2 regions of the Flexivirga alba genome follow, and region 2 is predicted to be linked to the other one. Evidence: riboswitches for the same ligand, from Rfam matches in the RefSeq annotation. Region 2 holds a riboswitch; the other holds the start of a gene.
The links. Region 2 has a riboswitch for ZMP and ZTP ahead of ACFQDH_RS00115 (bifunctional 5,10-methylenetetrahydrofolate dehydrogenase/5,10-methenyltetrahydrofolate cyclohydrolase). Riboswitches for the same ligand answer to the same signal wherever they lie in the genome.

Region 1: it holds a riboswitch for ZMP and ZTP, as region 2 does, so the genes downstream of both, ACFQDH_RS23540 (bifunctional 5,10-methylenetetrahydrofolate dehydrogenase/5,10-methenyltetrahydrofolate cyclohydrolase) here and ACFQDH_RS00115 (bifunctional 5,10-methylenetetrahydrofolate dehydrogenase/5,10-methenyltetrahydrofolate cyclohydrolase) in region 2, are expected to answer to the same signal.

What each region holds. Positions count from the first base shown of each region.
Region 1 is NZ_JBHSWH010000001.1:4,706,013-4,721,363, reverse strand. Features, by position in the region: gene ACFQDH_RS23565 (ClpP family protease) at 1-161, shown strand, start outside; gene ACFQDH_RS23560 (helix-turn-helix domain-containing protein) at 172-507, opposite strand; gene ACFQDH_RS23555 (MFS transporter) at 571-1,866, opposite strand; gene ACFQDH_RS23550 (LacI family DNA-binding transcriptional regulator) at 1,938-3,020, shown strand; gene ACFQDH_RS23545 (HIT family protein) at 3,122-3,577, shown strand; ZMP/ZTP riboswitch at 3,579-3,657, shown strand; gene ACFQDH_RS23540 (bifunctional 5,10-methylenetetrahydrofolate dehydrogenase/5,10-methenyltetrahydrofolate cyclohydrolase) at 3,682-4,527, shown strand; gene ACFQDH_RS23535 (class I SAM-dependent methyltransferase) at 4,650-5,378, shown strand; partial or broken gene ACFQDH_RS23530 (error-prone DNA polymerase) at 5,452-8,863, opposite strand; gene ACFQDH_RS23525 (DNA polymerase Y family protein) at 8,935-10,518, opposite strand; gene ACFQDH_RS23520 (hypothetical protein) at 10,583-11,191, opposite strand; gene ACFQDH_RS23515 (alpha/beta fold hydrolase) at 11,289-12,143, shown strand; gene ACFQDH_RS23510 (ferritin) at 12,171-12,689, opposite strand; gene ACFQDH_RS23505 (GNAT family N-acetyltransferase) at 12,812-13,105, opposite strand; gene ACFQDH_RS23500 (prenyltransferase/squalene oxidase repeat-containing protein) at 13,218-14,177, shown strand; partial or broken gene uvrA (excinuclease ABC subunit UvrA) at 14,296-15,351, shown strand, end outside.
Region 2 is NZ_JBHSWH010000001.1:17,773-33,123, forward strand. Features, by position in the region: partial or broken gene uvrA (excinuclease ABC subunit UvrA) at 1-443, opposite strand, end outside; gene ACFQDH_RS00075 (prenyltransferase/squalene oxidase repeat-containing protein) at 562-1,521, opposite strand; gene ACFQDH_RS00080 (GNAT family N-acetyltransferase) at 1,634-1,927, shown strand; gene ACFQDH_RS00085 (ferritin) at 2,050-2,568, shown strand; gene ACFQDH_RS00090 (alpha/beta fold hydrolase) at 2,596-3,450, opposite strand; gene ACFQDH_RS00095 (hypothetical protein) at 3,548-4,156, shown strand; gene ACFQDH_RS00100 (DNA polymerase Y family protein) at 4,221-5,804, shown strand; partial or broken gene ACFQDH_RS00105 (error-prone DNA polymerase) at 5,876-9,288, shown strand; gene ACFQDH_RS00110 (class I SAM-dependent methyltransferase) at 9,362-10,090, opposite strand; gene ACFQDH_RS00115 (bifunctional 5,10-methylenetetrahydrofolate dehydrogenase/5,10-methenyltetrahydrofolate cyclohydrolase) at 10,213-11,058, opposite strand; ZMP/ZTP riboswitch at 11,083-11,161, opposite strand; gene ACFQDH_RS00120 (HIT family protein) at 11,163-11,618, opposite strand; gene ACFQDH_RS00125 (LacI family DNA-binding transcriptional regulator) at 11,728-12,807, opposite strand; gene ACFQDH_RS00130 (MFS transporter) at 12,879-14,177, shown strand; gene ACFQDH_RS00135 (helix-turn-helix domain-containing protein) at 14,241-14,576, shown strand; gene ACFQDH_RS00140 (ClpP family protease) at 14,587-15,177, opposite strand; partial or broken gene ACFQDH_RS00145 (ClpP family protease) at 15,319-15,351, opposite strand, start outside.

The sequences.
Region 1 (15,351 bases), 4.7 Mb from region 2:
AGGTGATTCGGCTGCGTGCGGAGGCCGAGGAAGTGCTCGCGCAGCACACCGGGCAACCGCTCGACGTGTTGCGCAAGGACACCGATAGGGACCGGATCTTCGCGCCGCAGGCCGCCGTCGACTACGGGCTGGCCGACGAGGTGATGGCCTATCGGAGCTGATCCGGGTGTGTCAGGCGGCCAGCGCGACCGGGCCGCGCATGTTCGCCGGGGCGGAAGCCAGACCCAATCGGACGGACTCGCGGCGCAGCTCGCGAACGGTCAGGTCGGTGACTTCGGCGAGTGTGCAATCCAGCGCGCCGGCGATGGCCGCGACGATCTCCGAGGACGGGTCCTTGCGGCCGCGCTCGACCTCGGAGAGGTATTGCGCGGAGATCCCGGCCCGCTGCGCGGTCGTGGTGATCGTGCCGCGGCGACGCAGTCGGATCGCGCGCAACTGCGTGCCGAGAACCTCCCGCCAGAGAGGCTCGACCGTCGAACGCTGCCGGAGCTGCCGCACGTCACCCATGTGTCGACGCTAGCCCCGCCACCCGCCACTGCTCAACGGTTTCTGCTCTCAGCAGAAGGCGTCTCACTCGGGATGAGCCGGACTGTGGCAGAGCGCCGGATCGGAGGTGATTGGTGTTGACACGGCCTTCTCGGACTGCGGAATCTCCGGCTCGCGAACGGCGGGGACGAGCGCGAGTGCGACCATGGCCGCCGCACCGACAGCGAGCAGGGCGTGCAACACACCCACGTGTTCGCCGAGCAGCCCGAGCAGCGGGGGACCGGCGAGGAACGCGGTGTAGGCGACGGTGCTGATCACCGAGATGCGGGCGTGCGCGTGCTGCGGGTCGTCGGCGGCAGCGCTCATGCCGACCGGGAAGCCCAACGAGACACCGAGGCCCCAGATGACGACTCCGGCATACGCGAGTGCGGTCGGTCCGAAGACCACGACCAGGCAGCCGAGGATCGCCAGCGAGAAGCAGGCGCGCAACACCGGCACACGGCCGTAACGGTCCAGGAGCATGGTGCCGACGAGACGTCCGGCCGTCATACAGCTGAGAAAGGTTGCGAACGCTAGGATTCCGGCCCATTTCGGCACATGGTGGCCTTCAACGAAGCCGAGCGACAGCCAGTCGTTCGCGGTGCCCTCGGTGAATGCGGCGATCAGTGTCACGACCCCGATCAGCAGGACACGAGGATCGGTCCAGGCACTGCGCAACGTGGATGTCGGGCGGGCCTTCGCGTCGTCCTCGGTGGCAACTTCTCGGCCATCGGACAACGTCCCGAAGTTCTTGGCGCACCAGATGGCGACGGTGCCGATGACGGCCATGACGATGGCCAGGTGCACCCACAAAGGCACGTGTATGGCGGTCAGGCCCGCGCCGACGAGCGCCGCCACGACGGTGCCGCCACTGAACATCGCGTGGTAGCGAGGCATGATCGAGCGCTTCTGGTGACGCTCGACGACGGTGCCTTCGAGGTTCATCGCGACGTCCCAGGGGCCCATGCCCCAGCCGGCGATGAGCAGGCCGATCACGGTCACACGAGGTGTGAGGTGATGGCAACGGCAGCGAGCAAGTAACCCGCGGTGGCCGCCAGTGCGGCGACGCGCACGGTCGGCGCGGCTGCCGAATCGGCCGATCACCCAGCCGGCCAAGGGCAGCCCGCTCACACTGCCGAGCGAACCGGCGAGAAGGAGAAGGCCGAGCTGGCCGGTCGAGAAGTGAAGCAGTGTCTTGACGTCGGGCAGCCGGGCGGCGAACGAGGCGAAGGCAGCGCCATTCAGCACGAACAGGACCGCGACCGACCGCGAGACGCGGCGGGACACGGTGGGGTCCGACTGCGAATCGGGAGCGGTGTTGGGCTTGTCCACCATCACCATGGAGTTCCTTCGGAGGAGCGCTTCGGGCCGTCGAATCGATTCGATCGAATCGATTCGATAGTCTGCTCCACATGCCTGTGGGTGGTCAAGTCGAAAACGTGCCTGCTGGGCGCGTCACGCTGCGTGACGTCGCTCACCGCGCCGGCGTCGCGATGTCCACGGCGTCGCTGGTCTTCAGCGGCAACAAGCCGGTGGCCACGGACACCGCCGAGCGCGTGCGGGCAGCCGCGGCGGAACTCGGGTATGGCGGGCCGGATCCGATGGCCTCGTCATTGCGACACGGGCGCAGTGGTGTCATCGCGGCCGTCGTCGAGCGCCGCATCCTGCACGCGTTCCGTGACCCGTATGTCGTGTCGGTGCTCGACGGTCTCTCCCAGGTGGTCGGTGAGATGGGTTGCGGATTGTTGCTGCTGCCGGACACAGCCGAGGGGTATGGCGACAGCGGACCGCAGGTGTCACGGGTTGCCGCGGACGCCGCCGTGTTCATGCTTTGTGGCGATGAGAACAACGTGCTGGCAAGGGAATTCGGCGCTCGCGGGGTTCCGATCGTGGGCACCGGCGCACCCGAGGGCGCCGACGTGCAGGTGACCGCGGACGAGCGGGCTGCGTCCCGTGAGCTGGCGCAGTTGCTGCACGACCTGGGGCACCGCCGGGTCGGTCACGTGATGATGCCGCTGCAGTGGGGTGGCACGACCGGGCGGCGCACCATCGCCCAGGTCCGGGCGAGCCATTTCCCGGACACGCGGGAGAGGGCGTTCGGGGTGCGGGACGTCTTCACCGCCGCGACGCTCGTTGAGGCGGAGGAGCCCGACTTCGACTCCGGTTATGCAGCGGCGAAGCTGCTCCTGGACAGCCACCGGCCGCCGACCGCGATCATCGCGCAGAGCGACCTGCTCGCCGCCGGCGCCGTGCAGTGCGCCGTGGACCGCGGCCTGCGCGTGCCCGAGGACCTGTCGGTCACCGGGTATGACGGTGTTTCCTTGCCGTGGTTCCCGAGGACACTCACCACGATCGACCAGCATCCGATCGAGAAAGGCCGAGCCGTTGGTGAGGTGGTGCGCTGCTGGCCGGTGAAGAGGTCTCGACGTGACGGTGCCGGTGACTCTGCGTCTGGGCGACACGACCGGTCCGGTGCCGCGCCCATGACGTGCTGATCGCCGAGAGACGCACTTGATGCCGACTGACGCAGTTGCAAGTGCGTCAATCGGTATTTGCTGCGTCAGTCGGTAGGTTGACGGGCGATGGAGACTTCGACGTGGACCCACGAGCCGGTCGGCTACCGCTGCCCCTTCTGCGCGTTCCAGCGCGGCGAGGGGACGACCGCAACGCCGCGTCGGACCTGGTCGTGCAGCGCGAGTTGGTCTTCGCGCGGATCGCGCCCAAATGGTGGCCCGTGAACGACGGCGGGGCACTCGTCATACCGAATGAGCATGTGGAGAACCTCTACGAGCTGCCGACCGATGTCGGTCACGCATTGTGGGACCTGACCCGCGAGGTTGCCATCGCAATGCGGGAAACGTATGGATGTCAGGGTGTTTCGACTCGCCAGCACAACGAGCCTGCCGGTGACCAGGACGTCTGGCACCTGCACCTGCACGTGCTGCCACGGTATGACGGGGACGATCTCTACCTGCGGCATCGCGAGGCGCGCTACGTCGACGCAGCCGAGCGCGCAGATTTCGCTGCACGGTTGGGCGACGCGCTCGGCTAAACTGAAGGCACACGACTGGCGAAGGGTGGGTCACCACCGGGGAGTGTGAGTTCGTCGTATCGCCCGCCTGGGTGCGACTCCGATCGATTCAAGGAGTCCCCAAGATGTCCGTTGCACAATTGCTGGACGGCACAGCCGTCGCCCGCCGAAGCTTCGCCGAGACTGCCGAACGGGCCGCGGATTTCGCTGCGGCGCAAGGGCGTCCGGTATGCCTCGCCACTGTGCTGATCGGTGACGACCCGGCATCCCAAACCTACGTACGAATGAAGCAACGGCGTGCGGGACAGCTCGGGCTGGAGTCGCGGCGGGTCCAGCTTCCGGCGGAGACAACCACCGATACCGCCGTCGCCGCAGTGCGCGCCTTGTCCGAGGACGACACGGTCGACGGCATCCTCGTGCAGCACCCGGCGCCCGCCCAGGTCGACGAGCTTGCCGTCTTCGAGGCGATCGCGCCGGAGAAGGACGTCGACGGCGTGACGATGCACAGCTTTGCGGCAATGGGATTGTCCGCCAACGGCTTTCACTCCTGCACGCCGGAAGGAATCGTGCGGCTGCTCGACGCATACGACCTGCCGATTGCCGGCAAACGGGTGTGCGTCGTCGGGCGGAGCGCGATCCTCGGCAAGCCGGTGGGCCTGCTTCTCCTGGCTCGGGACGCGACCGTCACCTTCTGCCACTCCCGCACCACCGATCTGGCTGTGGAGGTGTCGGAGGCGGACATCGTGATCGCAGCCGTCGGTCGGCCGGAGCTGGTCCGGGGTGAGTGGGTCAAGCCGGGAGCGGTCGTCGTTGACGCCGGTTACAACCCGGGCAATGTCGGCGACGTGGAGACCGCGGCCGCGGCGGAGCGGGCGTCATACATCACACCGGTGCCCGGTGGCGTCGGTCCGATGACCATTGCGGTGTTGATGGAACAGACGGTAACTGCCGCGGAAAACCGGGTGCAGTAACCGGCGCGGTGCGCCTAGTGCGGTGCGTGCAAAGTTGCTTGACAGTCGCTTCGCGCCTGACCAGCAAATTTGCCCACATCCGTACCTGCTCTATTTCTGACTCACGGCACTAGCGTCGAGCCATGCGCCCACCCGATGCCGGCTTCGCCGACCCACGCCTGGCCGTCCTCTACGACTTCTTCGACGACGATCGCAGCGATCTCGATGTCTATGAGGCGATCGTCGATGAGTTGGGCGCCCGCAAGGTTCTGGACATCGGCTGCGGAACCGGTTCTCTCGCAGTCCGATTGGCCGCGCGAGGCATCGAGGTGGTCGGCATTGATCCGGCGGTCGCCTCGATCGAGGTCGCACGCACCAAGCCGTATGCCGACAAGGTGACCTGGATCGAGGGAGATGCGACGGCGCTGACCGGCCGCGTCGCCGACGGGGATCTTGCGGTCATGACCGGCAACGTCGCGCAGGTCTTCGTCGACGACGCGGACTGGTCGCAAACCTTGGGCGCCATACACGATGCTCTGCGGGAGGGTGGTTGGTTCGTCTTCGAGGCTCGGCGACCCGAGATGCGTGCCTGGGAGCAATGGACCACACCGCCGACCGAGGTCGCGTTGCCGGATGGTCGCCGGGGCACGGACTCGATGACAGTGACCGAGGTGGCATTGCCCCTGGTGACGTTCGAGTCGACACTTGTGCTGGCTGACGAAACGCTGAAATCAGTGTCGACACTGCGTTTTCGAGAGTATGACGAGATCGTGGCCGACCTCGAGGCGCACGGCTTCGAGGTCGTGGAGGTGCGCGATGCGCCGGACCGCCCGGACAAGGAATGGGTTTTCCTGGCGCGGACCCATCAGTGACGGTCGAATTCGCGATTGACGGTCGAATTGGACTGTCAATCGCGAATCGAACCGTCAGAGATCAGGACCTGCGTCACTGGAAGTCGCGGGACTTGGACCGCACGTGAATCGTGAGGTGCTCCAGACGATCCGCGAGCAGGTTGGTGACGCCGTCCTCGGATCGCTCGAGTATGCCGCGCACCACCATCGCCGGTGACGCGCGCGCGATGCGCCGGTAGCGGTGCCAAACACCGCGAGACACAATGACATTCAGGATCCCGGTCTCGTCCTCGACATTGACGAAGGTGATCCCGCCGGCAGTCGCCGGGCGCTGACGATGAGTGATCACGCCGCCTACCTGCACCCGTCGACCGCTCTGGAAACCCTTCAGCTGATCGATCGGCAGCACGCCACGCGCGTCCAGATCGGCCCGGACGTGCCGGATGGGGTGATCACCGGGGCTGATCCCGGTCGCCTGCAGGTCGTGCATCAGCAACTCGCCGATGGACAGCTCCGGCAACAGCGGCGGCTGGTAAGGCACCCGAACCGGCAACTGGTCGCTACGGATCGAGGCTGCCTCCGCCGAGCGCCACAGCGCATCCCGGCGCGATCCAGTCAGTGAGTCCAGTGCGCCGGACAGCGAAAGTGCCTCCATTTGCTCGGTATCCAACTCGGCGCGCCGTGCGAGGTCGGCTAGATCGGTGAACGGCCCGGACAAGTCACGGGTCTGCACGATGCGCTCGGCGGCAGCCTCGCCGAGGGCGGTGATGTCGGCCAGCCCGAGACGAACTGCGTGGTGCCAGTCGCGGCGGTGCTCCTGCCAGTCGGCGGGCGCATTGGTGTCGAAATCGCCGATCTCCTCCTGCGTGTGGTCCCGCATGCAGTCGTCGCTGCCACCACGCAGGTCCATTGCGTCGGGGAGTCCGGCTCGAGGTCGGCGTGCACGCTGGAGCGCAGCAGATGCGGGGACAGCACTTCGACACCGTGCCGCCGCGCATCGCCGGTGAGCGTCTGCGGTGAGTAGAACCCCATCGGCTGGGAACGCAGCAAACCTGCCAAAAAGGCTGCGGGATAATGCAATTTGAGCCATGAGCTGGCATAGACCAGCACCGCGAAACTGAGCGCATGCGACTCCGCGAAACCGAAATTGGCGAAGGCCTCGATCTTGTTGTAGATCTCCTGCGCGGTCTCCGGCGGTATGCCGTTGCGGGCCATTCCGTCATACAGCTTGGTGCGCAGGGAGTCGATGCGCTCGACACCACGCTTGGACCCCATGGCCCGGCGCAGCAGGTCGGCGTCGGCCGGGCTGCAATCGCCGACCGCGATCGCCATCTGCATCAACTGCTCCTGGAAGAGCGGGACGCCGAGCGTGCGTTCGAGCACCGGCTCGAGCAGCGGGTGGGAGTAGGTGATGGGCTCCTTGCCGGTGCGGCGCCGGATGTAAGGGTGCACTGCGCCGCCTTGGATCGGACCCGGGCGGATCAGGCCGATCTCGACGGCGAGGTCGTAGAACGACCGCGGTTTGAGCCGGGGAGGGTGCCCATCTGTGCGCGACTCTCGACCTGGAAGACACCGATCGAGTCGGCGCGGCACAACATGTCGTAGACGCCCGGCTCGTTGCGCGGCAACGTCTCGATGCGCCACTGCTCGCCGGTATGACGCTCGACCAGGTCGAAGGTGTGCTGCAGTGCGGCCAGCATTCCGAGGCCGAGCAGGTCGAACTTCACCAGGCCCATCCACGCGCAATCGTCCTTGTCCCATTGCAGGACAGTGCGATCCGTCATCCGGGCTCGCTCGATCGGGCACACCTCGCTGACCGGCCGGTCGGTGAGCACCATGCCGCCGGAGTGGATGCCGAGGTGCCGTGGATAGCTCAGCACCTGCTCGGCCAACTCGATGACGGGCCCCGGTATGTCGTGGTCCGCACTCGAGATCTCCGCGCCCCAGCGTTCGACCTGCCGGGACCAGGCGTCCTGCTGCCCCTGGCTGGCGCCGAGCGCCTTGGCCATGTCGCGCACGGCGTTCTTGGGGCGGTAGGTGACGACGTTGGCGACCTGTGCGGCGTTGCGGCGCCCGTAGGTCTGGTAGACGTGCTGAATCACCTCCTCGCGTCGGCCGGAGTCGAAATCGACGTCGATGTCGGGTGCTTCCTCGCGCAGCTCGGACAGGAATCGCTCGAAGGGCAGCTCGTAGAAGATGGGGTCGATCACCGTGATGCCGAGGACGTAACAGACCGCCGACGCTGCGGCCGAACCCCGGCCTTGGCACAGGATGCCGCGGCCTTTGGCGAACTGCACGATCTCGTGCACGATCAGGAAATATCCCGGGAAGTCTTTCTTCTCAATGACATTCAGCTCGCGTTCGATGCGTGCGTATGCCGCGTGGTTGTCCTTCGGATAGCGTTCCGCAGCGCCGCGCATCGTCAGCTCGCGCAACCAGCTCATCGGGGTGTGGCCGGCGGGTACCTCCTGGCGCGGCAGCCGCGGCGACGCTGCCCGCAGGCTGAACGCGAGATCGTCGGCGATCTCGACCGTTCGCTCGACGGCACCCGGGAAGCGGTGCATGCGCTGCGCCATCTCCGCCCCGCTGCGCACGTATGCCGCGCCGTGCACCGGCAGCCAACTGTCCAGCTCCTCCAGGCTACGGCGTGAGCGGACGGCGGAAAGCGCTGTGGCCAGCGGGTATTGGTCCGAGTCGGCGTAGTGCACCGCGTTGGTAGCGACGGTCAGCGCGTCTCCGGACCGGGCTACCTCGGCGAGCCGGTCGCAGGTGGTGCTGTCTGCCGGGTCGCCGTGGTCGGTCAGCTCGACGAAGACGTTGTCCTTGCCGAAAAAGTCTTGCAGAGAACGTAGTTCGGTGACTGCGGCATCATGTCCGTGTCGAGTGAGCGCGCTGGGCACGCTGCCTTTACGGCAGCCGGTCAGGATCGCCCAGTGGCCGGCCGCCTCCTCGGCCAGCGCCGGCAGGTCGTAGAGCGGCTTGCCCTTCTCAGCGGTTTCGGCGAGCTGCCCCTCGGTGACGGCCCTTGCGAGGCGACGGTAACCCTCCGCCCCGCGCGCGAGCACCAGCAGGTGATTGCCCTCGGGATCGGGTACGCCGTTCTGCGGAGCAGTCAGGCCCAGTGACAGCTCCGCCCCGAAAATTGTTTGCAATCCATAGCTTTCGGCTGCCTCGGCGAAACGCACGATGCCGTAGAGGCCGTCGTGGTCGGTGATGGCCAGGCCGTGCAGGCGCTGTCGCGCGGCTTCGGTGACCAGGTCCTCGGGTGCCGCGGCGCCGTCGAGGAAGCTGTAGTGCGAATGTGCGTGCAGTTCGGCATACGGCACGACGGGTCCCGCCGACTCACCCAGCTCGGCCGGGCGGAAGGGGTGTCGCTTGCGCGAGAAGACCGGTCCGTCACCGCCGTCGGCAGGCTGGCCACGCACGCTGCGCTCCTCGGGCCGTATGCCGTGGGAGAGCGCCTGCTCCAGCTGCGACCACGGTATGGCGGGGTTACTCCAGCCCACGGCAACTCCGCAGGAACTCTTGGTCTCGATACGGCTCCGCTAGCGCTCCGCCTACTCGACCCGCGAGGGTTTCAGTCATAGCGAGCCTCGAGGAACCAGGTCTTGCCCTCGGCGAGCACCAACCAGGCGGTGGACTGGTTGTCGATCAGCTGAAAACGGTTGAGGTGCACGCGCTTTCGCCACCAACGCTGTTGGATCGGCCACGGGCCGGCCCACTGCGCGATGCGACGGTTTCCGTCCGGCACGCGCAACCATGCAGGTTCCCCGCTGACCGTGCCGCGATCGTCGACCGTCACTGACTCTCCTGCGTCAGTGAAGACCTGCACCTGACTCGCGCTGCTGAAAACAGTGGCCGGGGCAGGGCCGGGCACGGTGCCCGGCCAGGGCTGCTCGAGACGGCGCTCGCGAGTTGTCGGCAGCGCATCGCCCCAGGGGCGAAGAACACGGCGCTCGTGCAGCAGGCGACCTCCGGTTACGGTGCTGGTGAGGACGGCCTCATGGCCCAGCCGGTGCTGCAGGGTGGTGAGAGCGTGCTCCACCTTCTCGTCGGGACGATCGCCCCACAGCCCTTGCGCATGATGCTCGGCGTTGTCGACGGACTCCGGGAGCACCTGCACCGAGAGCACCGACGCACCCAGGGAGTCGTCGTCGACAGTTGCCGCCTCGGCCGCGAGATCCTCCAACTGCCAACGGATCCGGTCCAGAACCTCGACGCTGCCGAACTGCCAGGGGTGCCGCCAGAGCCGCTCGAAGAGAGCGTCCGGCTCGAGTTGCACGGTGACCCGGATCTCGGTGCAGATCAGCGCGGAGCGCGTGAGCAGTTGCGTGAACTCGCCTGCTGCCGGCTCGCAGTGAGCGATGATCTGCTCGACCCGATCGGTGGCCGGATCGAAGGTGACGTGCATGCCCAGCTGCGGTGGCACGGTGCGTGGGGTCAGGATCGGCGCATCCTCACCGCTGGCGAGCTGATGCGCGCGCAGGCCTGCTGCACCGAATCGGGCGTGCACCTGATCGCGCGGTAGTTGCGCCAGATCGCCGAGCTTGCGAATCCCCATGCGTTGCAACAAGTTTTCCAACTTCTTGTCGCAGGCGACAGCGACCGACAGGCCGGCCAGGAAGTCGGCCGAACCACCTGCGGGGACAATGTGCAGTGGCACAACCGTGGAGCTGGTGTAGGCAGCCTGCTCGGCGGCGAAGAGGCCGTCCGCGACGGCGACGCGCAGGTCGACCGGCAGGCGCAGCTCGTGCTCGGTGAAGTCGTGCAGATGCGTGAGCAGTGCATCCGCGGCGGCGCGTTCGCTGCCGTAGAAGCGGCCGGCTCCTTGCGCGCGAACCGCGGCGATGCCCGGACGCACGACGTGCACGTCGGGGATCTTCTCCTCGACGGCGTGCAACACCGACTCGAAAGCCCTGGCCTCGGCCACCACGTCATACGGCAGCACGATCAGCTCCGGGCAGCGGTGCTGCGCCTGGCGGATGCGCAGTCCGACGGTGACGCCCTCGAGTTTCGCAGCGGCGGAGCAGGCGACGACGAAGCCGCGGTCGGTGAGAGCAATCGCCTGGTCGGCGGCGATGCCCTGGGTGAGCCGTGCTGCCAGCACCGACCAGCCCGGGCACCAGAGCAGCATCACGCGGACCGGCGAAGAGCTGATCATGGCGTCTGTTCCAGGGTCTCGATACGCGGCTCGTTCCTCACCGCTACTCGACCACCTTGGTGGCTCATGGCCGGACCGGGATCGTGAGGTCGACGTGCCGGGTGCGGTGTCGCTCGGTCACCTCGAGGCGCAGGGCGCCGCCGGAGAGGTGGCCGTGCCCGGCATACAGGCCGTCCCAGCGCATGATCCGGCCGGCGAGCATCGCAGCTGGCCGCGGCCAGGAGCCCAGGACCACCAGCGTGCTGCCGCTGGCTCGCAGACGGGCGAGCAGCCGGGACACCTCACCGGGAGAGACGTGCTCCGGGGGCGCGGCGACGACCAGCGCGGTGACTTCGACCAGCGCCGCGATCACCGAGGTCCAGTCGTCGGGAGAGACCTGAGGGACCAGCGCCAGCCGCTCGAGCCAGACCCCCCACTCGACAGCGGCTTCGATGCCCAGGTCGGGCAGTCCGACGACACCGCACCACGAGCCCGCCATCGAGGGGCCGGCGAGCAGGGCGAGAGCCGCACTCATCGAGCCGTGCAGGGTGTAGACCCCGCCGGCACGCAGCCCGCGGGGGAACAACTCGGCGAGAGCCGGGAGCACCGGGACGCTGTCTGCTGCGGGGGACGTCTCGTGACGCTGCAGCAGCTCGTGCAACTCGGCAACCCGGGTCGCGGTGGTGGTGGTCATGACATCCATGATCGAACAGGTGTTCGACAAAGTCAATCGGGTGCACGACGTCTGATGCGGTGGCCGGCGATGTCGGCCGAACCGACATAATCGCCTGGTGATCGCTTCCGCCGCCTGGCGCACCCTGGCACGTGGCCTGGTCGAGCTGGCGTATGCCGAGACCGGCGCCGGCGATCACCCGGTGATCCTGCTGCACGGCTTGGCCGGCACTGCCCAGGAGTGGTCGGCGACACTACGTGCGCTCGGTGACACCCATCGAATCGTTGCACTGGAGCAACGCGGTCACGGGCACTCGACGCGTATGCCGCAGGACGTGACCCGGGCGGCATACGTCGCCGACGTGGTGGCGCTGATCGAGCAACTCGGCGGTGGACCCGCGACCCTCGTCGGGCAGTCGATGGGCGGTCATACGGCGATGCTCGTAGCAGCCGAAAAACCGCACTTGGTAAGGCAATTGGTGATGGTCGAAGCCGGTGTCGGTGGTGGTGGTGATGCTGCCACCGCACCGGTTGAGCAATGGCTGCGCAGTTGGCCGGCGCGCTTCCCGGACCGGGATGCCTTCATTGACTTCTTCATGAGTGCCGACCGAGGAGCGGCAAGAAGCACCGGAACCGCGATGGCCGGCGAGGCGTGGGCGGACGGCCTGCAATTCGACGCGGGCGGCCTGGTCCCGTGCTGGGACGCGGACGTGCTGATCGAGGCGCTGCGTGCCGTGCACGTCTTGCCCCGGTGGCGGGCATGGGAGTCCGTGAGCGTCCCGACACATCTGGTGGTGGCCGAGCACAGCGTCATACCGACCGAGCAGGTGGAGCGGATGCGCCGCGGTGCGCACGTCGAGCGCACCGTGATCGCCGATGCCGGACATGACCTGCATCTGGACCAACCGCAGGCGTGGCGGCAGACCCTGGAGCGCGTCCTGAACGCGAGCGGGCCGGTCACCGAAGATCGGTGACCGGCCCACTCGGGGTGCGTCAGTGCGTCAGCCGGCGGTGTTCTCGGTGGTGGCCACCGGGCGCTGGGCAAGCTCGTCATCGAGGCGCAGCAGGCCGGGACCGTCGTCGTTGATCAGCTTGACGCGTCCGACGATCTCGTCGACCGACGACTCCTCTTCGACCTGCTCGCTCAGGAACCACAGCAGCAGCGGACGGGAGTCGAGATCGCCGGCCTTCTCGGTCGCGGCGTAGAGGTCACGGATCGATGCAGAGACCTTCTGCTCGTGCCCGAGCGCCGCCTCGAAGACCGCGAGCACGGTCTTGGCGTTGACCTTCGGGGCGGCGATGGCGCCGATCACCGGGTGGTTGGCGCGATCGCTGAGGTGGTCGATGAACTTGTTGGCGTGGACGATCTCCTCGTCGGCCTGGTGTCGCAACCACGCGGCGATGCCCGGCAGGTCTCGGTCCTCCATCTCGATCGCGAGCTGGCGGTAGACCATCGAGGACTCGAACTCCAGGGTGATCTGGGCGTTGAACTTCTTTTCAAGTGCGGCGCTCATCTTCATGCGACCAAGAGTAGGTGGCTACGGCGTGCGCCACCAGCAAAGTTTGCCTACCCACAGTTGGGAATGCCTCACCTCGTTGAGGATTCGTATGGCGCTCGCGCGGGGTGGCTCAGCACATGAGATCAGCTCTGCTGGACCAACGATTGATAGTCGGGGTGCCGGTCGATCCAGGCCTTGATGAATGGGCACAGCGGTATGACGGAGAGCCCGCCGCGGTCCGTTACGTCGTCGAGTGCATGGCGCGCGATCGCAGAGCCGACGCCTTTACCCTCGAACTTCGGGTCGACCTCGGTGTGCACGAAGGTGATCTGATCCGCGGCGAGCCGGTAGACCGAGAAACCTGCGAGAGCACCACCGATGCGTGCCTCGTAGCGATTCTGGTCGGGATTGTCGGCCACTGTGATGTCGTCACTCATGAGTCCATCTTGAACCTTGTCGGTGGCGGGTCCTAGCGTCAGATCCGTGTTGGGCAGTGATCTCACGTTTCTGAGCCTTGTCCAGCACGAACTTCGTTGAGAGGTGACACGGATGAGTGACGTGGAGAGTTGGCTGCTCGCGGGAGATGCGTCGGTCCGGTGGCAGGTGATGCGTGATCTGACCGACGCTTCGTCCGATGAGGTGACGGCCGAGCGCGCGAGAGTCGCCTCGTCGGGACAGGGGAAGCGACTGCTCGATCTGTATGCCGACGGGGCGTGGGCCGGTGGCGCGTGTTTCCCCGGGTCCGACTGGCGGCCACCGGACGGACCCGTGGGCGATCCCGATGGCCAACCGTGGACCGCGACGCTTCCCACCTTGCGGTTGCTGCGCGAATTCGGTGTGGATCCTCAGGATTCGCGCGTGACTGCCGCAGTCGACGGCGTTCGCACCGGTTGTCGTTGGGAGTATGACGGGTCGGCGTTCTTCGACGGTGAGGTCGAGCCGTGCATCAATGGCGGGACAGTCTCGATCGGCGCCTACTTCGGGCAGAACGTCGACCGGGTCGTGCAGCGCCTGCTCGGTGAGCAACTCGCGGACGGTGGCTGGAACTGCGAGGCGGAGAACGGCTCCACGCGGTCGTCGTTCCACACGACGATCTGTGTGCTGGAGGGCTTGCTCGACTACGAGCGCGCGGGCGGCGATCTCGAGGTGGCGGACGCGCGGCGGCGTGGTGGGGAATATCTGTTGCAGCGCAAGCTCTTTCGACGAGCGAGCACCGGCGAGGTCGCGGATGAGGATTGGCTGCAGTTCTCGTTCCCGACGCAGTGGCACTACGACGTGTTGCGCGGTCTCGACCACTTCCGCGCCATCGGTGGCCCGCCCGATCCACGACTGGCAGACGCCATCGAGCAGGTGCGCTCCAAGCGACAGACGGACGGCAGCTGGCTGCAGGAGAATACCCACCCCGGGCTGATCCACTTCGAGCTCGAGGACGGCGACGGCAAGCCGAGTCGCTGGAACACCCTTCGTGCCTTGCGGGTGTTGCGCTGGACTGACGGGGCGAGTGCCTGATTGCGGTGATCGGTGACTCGCGCCGACTTGAGCGGTCGAAAATCCGCTGACAACGGTTCCAGGAGCACCCGGAGGGGATTCCGTTGTGTTCGACGACGGCAGCAGATAAACAGGGGCAGTGACCGACGACCAACGCGACCACTTCGTCCATGTCCGGGGCGCCAGCGAGCACAACCTCAAGAACGTCGACGTGGACCTGCCTCGGGACGCGATGGTCGCCTTCACCGGCGTCTCGGGCTCCGGCAAGTCCTCCCTGGCCTTCGGCACCCTGTATGCCGAGGCGCAGCGCCGCTACTTCGAGTCGGTGGCGCCATACGCTCGCCGCCTGTTGCAGCAGGTGGGTGCTCCGCACGTGCAGGAGATCACCGGGCTGCCCCCGGCCGTGGCGCTACAGCAGCGCCGCGGTGCCGCCAGCTCGCGCTCGACGGTCGGCACGCTCACCACGTTGTCCAATCTGCTGCGGATGCTCTACTCGCGCGCCGGCACCTACCCCGAGGGCGCGTCGCGACTGGCCGCAGAGGCGTTCTCACCGAACACAGCCGCAGGAGCCTGTCCACGTTGCCACGGGCTGGGTGAGGAGCACGACGTCAGCGAGGAGCTGATGGTGCCGGACCGGTCGTTGACGATTCGGGAGGGGGCGATCGCCGCCTGGCCGGGTGCCTGGCAGGGCGCAAATCTGCGCAGCATCGTGTCGGGGCTGGGCATCGATCTGGACACCCCTGGAGCAAGTTGCGGGCGAAGGATCGTGAGTGGCTGCTCTTCACCGAGGAGCAGCCGAAGGTGATGATCGAGCCCGAGCCGGGCCGTGTCGACCACGGCTACTACGGCTTGTTCCGCAGCGCCCGCACGCACGTGCACCACGTGCTTGCGAACTCCCAGAGCCAGATGATGCGCGACAAGGTGATGCGTTTCGTCCAGAGCGTGTCCTGCCCGGAATGCGATGGCACGGGGCTGCAGGCGGACTCGCTGGCGGTCACCTTCCGCGGGCAGAACATCGGGCAGCTCAACGCGTTGTCGTTCAGCGAGCTGGTCGCGCTGCTGCGTCCGGTGGCCGAGCTCGAGGAGGCCGCGGCGGCGACGTCGTCGGCCGGCTCGGGGAGGCGACCGAGGTCGCGGTGCGCATCTGCGCCGACCTCGTCGCGCGGGTCCAGGTGTTGCTCGACCTGGGGCTGGG
Region 2 (15,351 bases):
CAACGTGGACAGGCTCCTGCGGCTGTGTTCGGTGAGAACGCCTCTGCGGCCAGTCGCGACGCGCCCTCGGGGTAGGTGCCGGCGCGCGAGTAGAGCATCCGCAGCAGATTGGACAACGTGGTGAGCGTGCCGACCGTCGAGCGCGAGCTGGCGGCACCGCGGCGCTGCTGTAGCGCCACGGCCGGGGGCAGCCCGGTGATCTCCTGCACGTGCGGAGCACCCACCTGCTGCAACAGGCGGCGAGCGTATGGCGCCACCGACTCGAAGTAGCGGCGCTGCGCCTCGGCATACAGGGTGCCGAAGGCCAGGGAGGACTTGCCGGAGCCCGAGACGCCGGTGAAGGCGACCATCGCGTCCCGAGGCAGGTCCACGTCGACGTTCTTGAGGTTGTGCTCGCTGGCGCCCCGGACATGGACGAAGTGGTCGCGTTGGTCGTCGGTCACTGCCCCTGTTTATCTGCTGCCGTCGTCGAACACAACGGAATCCCCTCCGGGTGCTCCTGGAACCGTTGTCAGCGGATTTTCGACCGCTCAAGTCGGCGCGAGTCACCGATCACCGCAATCAGGCACTCGCCCCGTCAGTCCAGCGCAACACCCGCAAGGCACGAAGGGTGTTCCAGCGACTCGGCTTGCCGTCGCCGTCCTCGAGCTCGAAGTGGATCAGCCCGGGGTGGGTATTCTCCTGCAGCCAGCTGCCGTCCGTCTGTCGCTTGGAGCGCACCTGCTCGATGGCGTCTGCCAGTCGTGGATCGGGCGGGCCACCGATGGCGCGGAAGTGGTCGAGACCGCGCAACACGTCGTAGTGCCACTGCGTCGGGAACGAGAACTGCAGCCAATCCTCATCCGCGACCTCGCCGGTGCTCGCTCGTCGAAAGAGCTTGCGCTGCAACAGATATTCCCCACCACGCCGCCGCGCGTCCGCCACCTCGAGATCGCCGCCCGCGCGCTCGTAGTCGAGCAAGCCCTCCAGCACACAGATCGTCGTGTGGAACGACGACCGCGTGGAGCCGTTCTCCGCCTCGCAGTTCCAGCCACCGTCCGCGAGTTGCTCACCGAGCAGGCGCTGCACGACCCGGTCGACGTTCTGCCCGAAGTAGGCGCCGATCGAGACTGTCCCGCCATTGATGCACGGCTCGACCTCACCGTCGAAGAACGCCGACCCGTCATACTCCCAACGACAACCGGTGCGAACGCCGTCGACTGCGGCAGTCACGCGCGAATCCTGAGGATCCACACCGAATTCGCGCAGCAACCGCAAGGTGGGAAGCGTCGCGGTCCACGGTTGGCCATCGGGATCGCCCACGGGTCCGTCCGGTGGCCGCCAGTCGGACCCGGGGAAACACGCGCCACCGGCCCACGCCCCGTCGGCATACAGATCGAGCAGTCGCTTCCCCTGTCCCGACGAGGCGACTCTCGCGCGCTCGGCCGTCACCTCATCGGACGAAGCGTCGGTCAGATCACGCATCACCTGCCACCGGACCGACGCATCTCCCGCGAGCAGCCAACTCTCCACGTCACTCATCCGTGTCACCTCTCAACGAAGTTCGTGCTGGACAAGGCTCAGAAACGTGAGATCACTGCCCAACACGGATCTGACGCTAGGACCCGCCACCGACAAGGTTCAAGATGGACTCATGAGTGACGACATCACAGTGGCCGACAATCCCGACCAGAATCGCTACGAGGCACGCATCGGTGGTGCTCTCGCAGGTTTCTCGGTCTACCGGCTCGCCGCGGATCAGATCACCTTCGTGCACACCGAGGTCGACCCGAAGTTCGAGGGTAAAGGCGTCGGCTCTGCGATCGCGCGCCATGCACTCGACGACGTAACGGACCGCGGCGGGCTCTCCGTCATACCGCTGTGCCCATTCATCAAGGCCTGGATCGACCGGCACCCCGACTATCAATCGTTGGTCCAGCAGAGCTGATCTCATGTGCTGAGCCACCCCGCGCGAGCGCCATACGAATCCTCAACGAGGTGAGGCATTCCCAACTGTGGGTAGGCAAACTTTGCTGGTGGCGCACGCCGTAGCCACCTACTCTTGGTCGCATGAAGATGAGCGCCGCACTTGAAAAGAAGTTCAACGCCCAGATCACCCTGGAGTTCGAGTCCTCGATGGTCTACCGCCAGCTCGCGATCGAGATGGAGGACCGAGACCTGCCGGGCATCGCCGCGTGGTTGCGACACCAGGCCGACGAGGAGATCGTCCACGCCAACAAGTTCATCGACCACCTCAGCGATCGCGCCAACCACCCGGTGATCGGCGCCATCGCCGCCCCGAAGGTCAACGCCAAGACCGTGCTCGCGGTCTTCGAGGCGGCGCTCGGGCACGAGCAGAAGGTCTCTGCATCGATCCGTGACCTCTACGCCGCGACCGAGAAGGCCGGCGATCTCGACTCCCGTCCGCTGCTGCTGTGGTTCCTGAGCGAGCAGGTCGAAGAGGAGTCGTCGGTCGACGAGATCGTCGGACGCGTCAAGCTGATCAACGACGACGGTCCCGGCCTGCTGCGCCTCGATGACGAGCTTGCCCAGCGCCCGGTGGCCACCACCGAGAACACCGCCGGCTGACGCACTGACGCACCCCGAGTGGGCCGGTCACCGATCTTCGGTGACCGGCCCGCTCGCGTTCAGGACGCGCTCCAGGGTCTGCCGCCACGCCTGCGGTTGGTCCAGATGCAGGTCATGTCCGGCATCGGCGATCACGGTGCGCTCGACGTGCGCACCGCGGCGCATCCGCTCCACCTGCTCGGTCGGTATGACGCTGTGCTCGGCCACCACCAGATGTGTCGGGACGCTCACGGACTCCCATGCCCGCCACCGGGGCAAGACGTGCACGGCACGCAGCGCCTCGATCAGCACGTCCGCGTCCCAGCACGGGACCAGGCCGCCCGCGTCGAATTGCAGGCCGTCCGCCCACGCCTCGCCGGCCATCGCGGTTCCGGTGCTTCTTGCCGCTCCTCGGTCGGCACTCATGAAGAAGTCAATGAAGGCATCCCGGTCCGGGAAGCGCGCCGGCCAACTGCGCAGCCATTGCTCAACCGGTGCGGTGGCAGCATCACCACCACCACCGACACCGGCTTCGACCATCACCAATTGCCTTACCAAGTGCGGTTTTTCGGCTGCTACGAGCATCGCCGTATGACCGCCCATCGACTGCCCGACGAGGGTCGCGGGTCCACCGCCGAGTTGCTCGATCAGCGCCACCACGTCGGCGACGTATGCCGCCCGGGTCACGTCCTGCGGCATACGCGTCGAGTGCCCGTGACCGCGTTGCTCCAGTGCAACGATTCGATGGGTGTCACCGAGCGCACGTAGTGTCGCCGACCACTCCTGGGCAGTGCCGGCCAAGCCGTGCAGCAGGATCACCGGGTGATCGCCGGCGCCGGTCTCGGCATACGCCAGCTCGACCAGGCCACGTGCCAGGGTGCGCCAGGCGGCGGAAGCGATCACCAGGCGATTATGTCGGTTCGGCCGACATCGCCGGCCACCGCATCAGACGTCGTGCACCCGATTGACTTTGTCGAACACCTGTTCGATCATGGATGTCATGACCACCACCACCGCGACCCGGGTTGCCGAGTTGCACGAGCTGCTGCAGCGTCACGAGACGTCCCCCGCAGCAGACAGCGTCCCGGTGCTCCCGGCTCTCGCCGAGTTGTTCCCCCGCGGGCTGCGTGCCGGCGGGGTCTACACCCTGCACGGCTCGATGAGTGCGGCTCTCGCCCTGCTCGCCGGCCCCTCGATGGCGGGCTCGTGGTGCGGTGTCGTCGGACTGCCCGACCTGGGCATCGAAGCCGCTGTCGAGTGGGGGGTCTGGCTCGAGCGGCTGGCGCTGGTCCCTCAGGTCTCTCCCGACGACTGGACCTCGGTGATCGCGGCGCTGGTCGAAGTCACCGCGCTGGTCGTCGCCGCGCCCCCGGAGCACGTCTCTCCCGGTGAGGTGTCCCGGCTGCTCGCCCGTCTGCGAGCCAGCGGCAGCACGCTGGTGGTCCTGGGCTCCTGGCCGCGGCCAGCTGCGATGCTCGCCGGCCGGATCATGCGCTGGGACGGCCTGTATGCCGGGCACGGCCACCTCTCCGGCGGCGCCCTGCGCCTCGAGGTGACCGAGCGACACCGCACCCGGCACGTCGACCTCACGATCCCGGTCCGGCCATGAGCCACCAAGGTGGTCGAGTAGCGGTGAGGAACGAGCCGCGTATCGAGACCCTGGAACAGACGCCATGATCAGCTCTTCGCCGGTCCGCGTGATGCTGCTCTGGTGCCCGGGCTGGTCGGTGCTGGCAGCACGGCTCACCCAGGGCATCGCCGCCGACCAGGCGATTGCTCTCACCGACCGCGGCTTCGTCGTCGCCTGCTCCGCCGCTGCGAAACTCGAGGGCGTCACCGTCGGACTGCGCATCCGCCAGGCGCAGCACCGCTGCCCGGAGCTGATCGTGCTGCCGTATGACGTGGTGGCCGAGGCCAGGGCTTTCGAGTCGGTGTTGCACGCCGTCGAGGAGAAGATCCCCGACGTGCACGTCGTGCGTCCGGGCATCGCCGCGGTTCGCGCGCAAGGAGCCGGCCGCTTCTACGGCAGCGAACGCGCCGCCGCGGATGCACTGCTCACGCATCTGCACGACTTCACCGAGCACGAGCTGCGCCTGCCGGTCGACCTGCGCGTCGCCGTCGCGGACGGCCTCTTCGCCGCCGAGCAGGCTGCCTACACCAGCTCCACGGTTGTGCCACTGCACATTGTCCCCGCAGGTGGTTCGGCCGACTTCCTGGCCGGCCTGTCGGTCGCTGTCGCCTGCGACAAGAAGTTGGAAAACTTGTTGCAACGCATGGGGATTCGCAAGCTCGGCGATCTGGCGCAACTACCGCGCGATCAGGTGCACGCCCGATTCGGTGCAGCAGGCCTGCGCGCGCATCAGCTCGCCAGCGGTGAGGATGCGCCGATCCTGACCCCACGCACCGTGCCACCGCAGCTGGGCATGCACGTCACCTTCGATCCGGCCACCGATCGGGTCGAGCAGATCATCGCTCACTGCGAGCCGGCAGCAGGCGAGTTCACGCAACTGCTCACGCGCTCCGCGCTGATCTGCACCGAGATCCGGGTCACCGTGCAACTCGAGCCGGACGCTCTCTTCGAGCGGCTCTGGCGGCACCCCTGGCAGTTCGGCAGCGTCGAGGTTCTGGACCGGATCCGTTGGCAGTTGGAGGATCTCGCGGCCGAGGCGGCAACTGTCGACGACGACTCCCTGGGTGCGTCGGTGCTCTCGGTGCAGGTGCTCCCGGAGTCCGTCGACAACGCCGAGCATCATGCGCAAGGGCTGTGGGGCGATCGTCCCGACGAGAAGGTGGAGCACGCTCTCACCACCCTGCAGCACCGGCTGGGCCATGAGGCCGTCCTCACCAGCACCGTAACCGGAGGTCGCCTGCTGCACGAGCGCCGTGTTCTTCGCCCCTGGGGCGATGCGCTGCCGACAACTCGCGAGCGCCGTCTCGAGCAGCCCTGGCCGGGCACCGTGCCCGGCCCTGCCCCGGCCACTGTTTTCAGCAGCGCGAGTCAGGTGCAGGTCTTCACTGACGCAGGAGAGTCAGTGACGGTCGACGATCGCGGCACGGTCAGCGGGGAACCTGCATGGTTGCGCGTGCCGGACGGAAACCGTCGCATCGCGCAGTGGGCCGGCCCGTGGCCGATCCAACAGCGTTGGTGGCGAAAGCGCGTGCACCTCAACCGTTTTCAGCTGATCGACAACCAGTCCACCGCCTGGTTGGTGCTCGCCGAGGGCAAGACCTGGTTCCTCGAGGCTCGCTATGACTGAAACCCTCGCGGGTCGAGTAGGCGGAGCGCTAGCGGAGCCGTATCGAGACCAAGAGTTCCTGCGGAGTTGCCGTGGGCTGGAGTAACCCCGCCATACCGTGGTCGCAGCTGGAGCAGGCGCTCTCCCACGGCATACGGCCCGAGGAGCGCAGCGTGCGTGGCCAGCCTGCCGACGGCGGTGACGGACCGGTCTTCTCGCGCAAGCGACACCCCTTCCGCCCGGCCGAGCTGGGTGAGTCGGCGGGACCCGTCGTGCCGTATGCCGAACTGCACGCACATTCGCACTACAGCTTCCTCGACGGCGCCGCGGCACCCGAGGACCTGGTCACCGAAGCCGCGCGACAGCGCCTGCACGGCCTGGCCATCACCGACCACGACGGCCTCTACGGCATCGTGCGTTTCGCCGAGGCAGCCGAAAGCTATGGATTGCAAACAATTTTCGGGGCGGAGCTGTCACTGGGCCTGACTGCTCCGCAGAACGGCGTACCCGATCCCGAGGGCAATCACCTGCTGGTGCTCGCGCGCGGGGCGGAGGGTTACCGTCGCCTCGCAAGGGCCGTCACCGAGGGGCAGCTCGCCGAAACCGCTGAGAAGGGCAAGCCGCTCTACGACCTGCCGGCGCTGGCCGAGGAGGCGGCCGGCCACTGGGCGATCCTGACCGGCTGCCGTAAAGGCAGCGTGCCCAGCGCGCTCACTCGACACGGACATGATGCCGCAGTCACCGAACTACGTTCTCTGCAAGACTTTTTCGGCAAGGACAACGTCTTCGTCGAGCTGACCGACCACGGCGACCCGGCAGACAGCACCACCTGCGACCGGCTCGCCGAGGTAGCCCGGTCCGGAGACGCGCTGACCGTCGCTACCAACGCGGTGCACTACGCCGACTCGGACCAATACCCGCTGGCCACAGCGCTTTCCGCCGTCCGCTCACGCCGTAGCCTGGAGGAGCTGGACAGTTGGCTGCCGGTGCACGGCGCGGCATACGTGCGCAGCGGGGCGGAGATGGCGCAGCGCATGCACCGCTTCCCGGGTGCCGTCGAGCGAACGGTCGAGATCGCCGACGATCTCGCGTTCAGCCTGCGGGCAGCGTCGCCGCGGCTGCCGCGCCAGGAGGTACCCGCCGGCCACACCCCGATGAGCTGGTTGCGCGAGCTGACGATGCGCGGCGCTGCGGAACGCTATCCGAAGGACAACCACGCGGCATACGCACGCATCGAACGCGAGCTGAATGTCATTGAGAAGAAAGACTTCCCGGGATATTTCCTGATCGTGCACGAGATCGTGCAGTTCGCCAAAGGCCGCGGCATCCTGTGCCAAGGCCGGGGTTCGGCCGCAGCGTCGGCGGTCTGTTACGTCCTCGGCATCACGGTGATCGACCCCATCTTCTACGAGCTGCCCTTCGAGCGATTCCTGTCCGAGCTGCGCGAGGAAGCACCCGACATCGACGTCGATTTCGACTCCGGCCGACGCGAGGAGGTGATTCAGCACGTCTACCAGACCTACGGGCGCCGCAACGCCGCACAGGTCGCCAACGTCGTCACCTACCGCCCCAAGAACGCCGTGCGCGACATGGCCAAGGCGCTCGGCGCCAGCCAGGGGCAGCAGGACGCCTGGTCCCGGCAGGTCGAACGCTGGGGCGCGGAGATCTCGAGTGCGGACCACGACATACCGGGGCCCGTCATCGAGTTGGCCGAGCAGGTGCTGAGCTATCCACGGCACCTCGGCATCCACTCCGGCGGCATGGTGCTCACCGACCGGCCGGTCAGCGAGGTGTGCCCGATCGAGCGAGCCCGGATGACGGATCGCACTGTCCTGCAATGGGACAAGGACGATTGCGCGTGGATGGGCCTGGTGAAGTTCGACCTGCTCGGCCTCGGAATGCTGGCCGCACTGCAGCACACCTTCGACCTGGTCGAGCGTCATACCGGCGAGCAGTGGCGCATCGAGACGTTGCCGCGCAACGAGCCGGGCGTCTACGACATGTTGTGCCGCGCCGACTCGATCGGTGTCTTCCAGGTCGAGAGTCGCGCACAGATGGGCACCCTCCCCGGCTCAAACCGCGGTCGTTCTACGACCTCGCCGTCGAGATCGGCCTGATCCGCCCGGGTCCGATCCAAGGCGGCGCAGTGCACCCTTACATCCGGCGCCGCACCGGCAAGGAGCCCATCACCTACTCCCACCCGCTGCTCGAGCCGGTGCTCGAACGCACGCTCGGCGTCCCGCTCTTCCAGGAGCAGTTGATGCAGATGGCGATCGCGGTCGGCGATTGCAGCCCGGCCGACGCCGACCTGCTGCGCCGGGCCATGGGGTCCAAGCGTGGTGTCGAGCGCATCGACTCCCTGCGCACCAAGCTGTATGACGGAATGGCCCGCAACGGCATACCGCCGGAGACCGCGCAGGAGATCTACAACAAGATCGAGGCCTTCGCCAATTTCGGTTTCGCGGAGTCGCATGCGCTCAGTTTCGCGGTGCTGGTCTATGCCAGCTCATGGCTCAAATTGCATTATCCCGCAGCCTTTTTGGCAGGTTTGCTGCGTTCCCAGCCGATGGGGTTCTACTCACCGCAGACGCTCACCGGCGATGCGCGGCGGCACGGTGTCGAAGTGCTGTCCCCGCATCTGCTGCGCTCCAGCGTGCACGCCGACCTCGAGCCGGACTCCCCCGACGCAATGGACCTGCGTGGTGGCAGCGACGACTGCATGCGGGACCACACGCAGGAGGAGATCGGCGATTTCGACACCAATGCGCCCGCCGACTGGCAGGAGCACCGCCGCGACTGGCACCACGCAGTTCGTCTCGGGCTGGCCGACATCACCGCCCTCGGCGAGGCTGCCGCCGAGCGCATCGTGCAGACCCGTGACTTGTCCGGGCCGTTCACCGATCTAGCCGACCTCGCACGGCGCGCCGAGTTGGATACCGAGCAAATGGAGGCACTTTCGCTGTCCGGCGCACTGGACTCACTGACTGGATCGCGCCGGGATGCGCTGTGGCGCTCGGCGGAGGCAGCCTCGATCCGTAGCGACCAGTTGCCGGTTCGGGTGCCTTACCAGCCGCCGCTGTTGCCGGAGCTGTCCATCGGCGAGTTGCTGATGCACGACCTGCAGGCGACCGGGATCAGCCCCGGTGATCACCCCATCCGGCACGTCCGGGCCGATCTGGACGCGCGTGGCGTGCTGCCGATCGATCAGCTGAAGGGTTTCCAGAGCGGTCGACGGGTGCAGGTAGGCGGCGTGATCACTCATCGTCAGCGCCCGGCGACTGCCGGCGGGATCACCTTCGTCAATGTCGAGGACGAGACCGGGATCCTGAATGTCATTGTGTCTCGCGGTGTTTGGCACCGCTACCGGCGCATCGCGCGCGCGTCACCGGCGATGGTGGTGCGCGGCATACTCGAGCGATCCGAGGACGGCGTCACCAACCTGCTCGCGGATCGTCTGGAGCACCTCACGATTCACGTGCGGTCCAAGTCCCGCGACTTCCAGTGACGCAGGTCCTGATCTCTGACGGTTCGATTCGCGATTGACAGTCCAATTCGACCGTCAATCGCGAATTCGACCGTCACTGATGGGTCCGCGCCAGGAAAACCCATTCCTTGTCCGGGCGGTCCGGCGCATCGCGCACCTCCACGACCTCGAAGCCGTGCGCCTCGAGGTCGGCCACGATCTCGTCATACTCTCGAAAACGCAGTGTCGACACTGATTTCAGCGTTTCGTCAGCCAGCACAAGTGTCGACTCGAACGTCACCAGGGGCAATGCCACCTCGGTCACTGTCATCGAGTCCGTGCCCCGGCGACCATCCGGCAACGCGACCTCGGTCGGCGGTGTGGTCCATTGCTCCCAGGCACGCATCTCGGGTCGCCGAGCCTCGAAGACGAACCAACCACCCTCCCGCAGAGCATCGTGTATGGCGCCCAAGGTTTGCGACCAGTCCGCGTCGTCGACGAAGACCTGCGCGACGTTGCCGGTCATGACCGCAAGATCCCCGTCGGCGACGCGGCCGGTCAGCGCCGTCGCATCTCCCTCGATCCAGGTCACCTTGTCGGCATACGGCTTGGTGCGTGCGACCTCGATCGAGGCGACCGCCGGATCAATGCCGACCACCTCGATGCCTCGCGCGGCCAATCGGACTGCGAGAGAACCGGTTCCGCAGCCGATGTCCAGAACCTTGCGGGCGCCCAACTCATCGACGATCGCCTCATAGACATCGAGATCGCTGCGATCGTCGTCGAAGAAGTCGTAGAGGACGGCCAGGCGTGGGTCGGCGAAGCCGGCATCGGGTGGGCGCATGGCTCGACGCTAGTGCCGTGAGTCAGAAATAGAGCAGGTACGGATGTGGGCAAATTTGCTGGTCAGGCGCGAAGCGACTGTCAAGCAACTTTGCACGCACCGCACTAGGCGCACCGCGCCGGTTACTGCACCCGGTTTTCCGCGGCAGTTACCGTCTGTTCCATCAACACCGCAATGGTCATCGGACCGACGCCACCGGGCACCGGTGTGATGTATGACGCCCGCTCCGCCGCGGCCGCGGTCTCCACGTCGCCGACATTGCCCGGGTTGTAACCGGCGTCAACGACGACCGCTCCCGGCTTGACCCACTCACCCCGGACCAGCTCCGGCCGACCGACGGCTGCGATCACGATGTCCGCCTCCGACACCTCCACAGCCAGATCGGTGGTGCGGGAGTGGCAGAAGGTGACGGTCGCGTCCCGAGCCAGGAGAAGCAGGCCCACCGGCTTGCCGAGGATCGCGCTCCGCCCGACGACGCACACCCGTTTGCCGGCAATCGGCAGGTCGTATGCGTCGAGCAGCCGCACGATTCCTTCCGGCGTGCAGGAGTGAAAGCCGTTGGCGGACAATCCCATTGCCGCAAAGCTGTGCATCGTCACGCCGTCGACGTCCTTCTCCGGCGCGATCGCCTCGAAGACGGCAAGCTCGTCGACCTGGGCGGGCGCCGGGTGCTGCACGAGGATGCCGTCGACCGTGTCGTCCTCGGACAAGGCGCGCACTGCGGCGACGGCGGTATCGGTGGTTGTCTCCGCCGGAAGCTGGACCCGCCGCGACTCCAGCCCGAGCTGTCCCGCACGCCGTTGCTTCATTCGTACGTAGGTTTGGGATGCCGGGTCGTCACCGATCAGCACAGTGGCGAGGCATACCGGACGCCCTTGCGCCGCAGCGAAATCCGCGGCCCGTTCGGCAGTCTCGGCGAAGCTTCGGCGGGCGACGGCTGTGCCGTCCAGCAATTGTGCAACGGACATCTTGGGGACTCCTTGAATCGATCGGAGTCGCACCCAGGCGGGCGATACGACGAACTCACACTCCCCGGTGGTGACCCACCCTTCGCCAGTCGTGTGCCTTCAGTTTAGCCGAGCGCGTCGCCCAACCGTGCAGCGAAATCTGCGCGCTCGGCTGCGTCGACGTAGCGCGCCTCGCGATGCCGCAGGTAGAGATCGTCCCCGTCATACCGTGGCAGCACGTGCAGGTGCAGGTGCCAGACGTCCTGGTCACCGGCAGGCTCGTTGTGCTGGCGAGTCGAAACACCCTGACATCCATACGTTTCCCGCATTGCGATGGCAACCTCGCGGGTCAGGTCCCACAATGCGTGACCGACATCGGTCGGCAGCTCGTAGAGGTTCTCCACATGCTCATTCGGTATGACGAGTGCCCCGCCGTCGTTCACGGGCCACCATTTGGGCGCGATCCGCGCGAAGACCAACTCGCGCTGCACGACCAGGTCCGACGCGGCGTTGCGGTCGTCCCCTCGCCGCGCTGGAACGCGCAGAAGGGGCAGCGGTAGCCGACCGGCTCGTGGGTCCACGTCGAAGTCTCCATCGCCCGTCAACCTACCGACTGACGCAGCAAATACCGATTGACGCACTTGCAACTGCGTCAGTCGGCATCAAGTGCGTCTCTCGGCGATCAGCACGTCATGGGCGCGGCACCGGACCGGTCGTGTCGCCCAGACGCAGAGTCACCGGCACCGTCACGTCCGAGACCTCTTCACCGGCCAGCAGCGCGCGCACCACCTCACCAACGGCTCGGCCTTTCTCGATCGGATGCTGGTCGATCGTGGTGAGTGTCCTCGGGAACCACGGCAAGGAAACACCGTCATACCCGGTGACCGACAGGTCCTCGGGCACGCGCAGGCCGCGGTCCACGGCGCACTGCACGGCGCCGGCGGCGAGCAGGTCGCTCTGCGCGATGATCGCGGTCGGCGGCCGGTGGCTGTCCAGGAGCAGCTTCGCCGCTGCATAACCGGAGTCGAAGTCGGGCTCCTCCGCCTCAACGAGCGTCGCGGCGGTGAAGACGTCCCGCACCCCGAACGCCCTCTCCCGCGTGTCCGGGAAATGGCTCGCCCGGACCTGGGCGATGGTGCGCCGCCCGGTCGTGCCACCCCACTGCAGCGGCATCATCACGTGACCGACCCGGCGGTGCCCCAGGTCGTGCAGCAACTGCGCCAGCTCACGGGACGCAGCCCGCTCGTCCGCGGTCACCTGCACGTCGGCGCCCTCGGGTGCGCCGGTGCCCACGATCGGAACCCCGCGAGCGCCGAATTCCCTTGCCAGCACGTTGTTCTCATCGCCACAAAGCATGAACACGGCGGCGTCCGCGGCAACCCGTGACACCTGCGGTCCGCTGTCGCCATACCCCTCGGCTGTGTCCGGCAGCAGCAACAATCCGCAACCCATCTCACCGACCACCTGGGAGAGACCGTCGAGCACCGACACGACATACGGGTCACGGAACGCGTGCAGGATGCGGCGCTCGACGACGGCCGCGATGACACCACTGCGCCCGTGTCGCAATGACGAGGCCATCGGATCCGGCCCGCCATACCCGAGTTCCGCCGCGGCTGCCCGCACGCGCTCGGCGGTGTCCGTGGCCACCGGCTTGTTGCCGCTGAAGACCAGCGACGCCGTGGACATCGCGACGCCGGCGCGGTGAGCGACGTCACGCAGCGTGACGCGCCCAGCAGGCACGTTTTCGACTTGACCACCCACAGGCATGTGGAGCAGACTATCGAATCGATTCGATCGAATCGATTCGACGGCCCGAAGCGCTCCTCCGAAGGAACTCCATGGTGATGGTGGACAAGCCCAACACCGCTCCCGATTCGCAGTCGGACCCCACCGTGTCCCGCCGCGTCTCGCGGTCGGTCGCGGTCCTGTTCGTGCTGAATGGCGCTGCCTTCGCCTCGTTCGCCGCCCGGCTGCCCGACGTCAAGACACTGCTTCACTTCTCGACCGGCCAGCTCGGCCTTCTCCTTCTCGCCGGTTCGCTCGGCAGTGTGAGCGGGCTGCCCTTGGCCGGCTGGGTGATCGGCCGATTCGGCAGCCGCGCCACCGTGCGCGTCGCCGCACTGGCGGCCACCGCGGGTTACTTGCTCGCTGCCGTTGCCATCACCTCACACCTCGTGTGGCTGACCGTGATCGGCCTGCTCATCGCCGGCTGGGGCATGGGCCCCTGGGACGTCGCGATGAACCTCGAAGGCACCGTCGTCGAGCGTCACCAGAAGCGCTCGATCATGCCTCGCTACCACGCGATGTTCAGTGGCGGCACCGTCGTGGCGGCGCTCGTCGGCGCGGGCCTGACCGCCATACACGTGCCTTTGTGGGTGCACCTGGCCATCGTCATGGCCGTCATCGGCACCGTCGCCATCTGGTGCGCCAAGAACTTCGGGACGTTGTCCGATGGCCGAGAAGTTGCCACCGAGGACGACGCGAAGGCCCGCCCGACATCCACGTTGCGCAGTGCCTGGACCGATCCTCGTGTCCTGCTGATCGGGGTCGTGACACTGATCGCCGCATTCACCGAGGGCACCGCGAACGACTGGCTGTCGCTCGGCTTCGTTGAAGGCCACCATGTGCCGAAATGGGCCGGAATCCTAGCGTTCGCAACCTTTCTCAGCTGTATGACGGCCGGACGTCTCGTCGGCACCATGCTCCTGGACCGTTACGGCCGTGTGCCGGTGTTGCGCGCCTGCTTCTCGCTGGCGATCCTCGGCTGCCTGGTCGTGGTCTTCGGACCGACCGCACTCGCGTATGCCGGAGTCGTCATCTGGGGCCTCGGTGTCTCGTTGGGCTTCCCGGTCGGCATGAGCGCTGCCGCCGACGACCCGCAGCACGCGCACGCCCGCATCTCGGTGATCAGCACCGTCGCCTACACCGCGTTCCTCGCCGGTCCCCCGCTGCTCGGGCTGCTCGGCGAACACGTGGGTGTGTTGCACGCCCTGCTCGCTGTCGGTGCGGCGGCCATGGTCGCACTCGCGCTCGTCCCCGCCGTTCGCGAGCCGGAGATTCCGCAGTCCGAGAAGGCCGTGTCAACACCAATCACCTCCGATCCGGCGCTCTGCCACAGTCCGGCTCATCCCGAGTGAGACGCCTTCTGCTGAGAGCAGAAACCGTTGAGCAGTGGCGGGTGGCGGGGCTAGCGTCGACACATGGGTGACGTGCGGCAGCTCCGGCAGCGTTCGACGGTCGAGCCTCTCTGGCGGGAGGTTCTCGGCACGCAGTTGCGCGCGATCCGACTGCGTCGCCGCGGCACGATCACCACGACCGCGCAGCGGGCCGGGATCTCCGCGCAATACCTCTCCGAGGTCGAGCGCGGCCGCAAGGACCCGTCCTCGGAGATCGTCGCGGCCATCGCCGGCGCGCTGGATTGCACACTCGCCGAAGTCACCGACCTGACCGTTCGCGAGCTGCGCCGCGAGTCCGTCCGATTGGGTCTGGCTTCCGCCCCGGCGAACATGCGCGGCCCGGTCGCGCTGGCCGCCTGACACACCCGGATCAGCTCCGATAGGCCATCACCTCGTCGGCCAGCCCGTAGTCGACGGCGGCCTGCGGCGCGAAGATCCGGTCCCTATCGGTGTCCTTGCGCAACACGTCGAGCGGTTGCCCGGTGTGCTGCGCGAGCACTTCCTCGGCCTCCGCACGCAGCCGAATCACCTCGTCGGCCGCCAGGATGATGTCTGGTATGGCGCCACGGCCGCTCCCGGACGGCTGGTGCAGCAACACCCGCGAGTGCGGCAGGACACTCCGCCGACCCGGAGCGCCGGCCGCCAACAGGATCGCGGCCGTCGAGCACGCCTGCCCGACACAGGTCGTCGCGACCGGTGACCGGACGAACCGCATCGCGTCATACACGGCGAACGTGGCGGTCAGGGATCCGCCGGGCGAGTTGATGTAGAGGTTGATCTCCTGGTCCGGTGCCACTGATTCCAGGTGCAGGATCTGCGCGATCAGCGCGTTCGAAACTCCGTCATCGATCTCGGTGCCGAGGTAGACGATCCGCTCGGAGAGTAGATGGCTGTATACGTCCATGACGCGGTCGCCGCGCGGAGACGACGCAATCACATTCGGAATCGTGTAACTACTCATGACGCCTCCCTCCTTCGTCGGGTGCCATCATTCGACTGCGCCATTGGTCGTTCGCTGCGCTCACTCATGACGCCTCCCTCCTTCGTCGGGTGCCGTCATTCGACTGCGCCATTGGTCGTTCGCTGCGCTCACTCATGATCATCAAACTCCAAGTCCCACAGGGTTTTTGCCCGG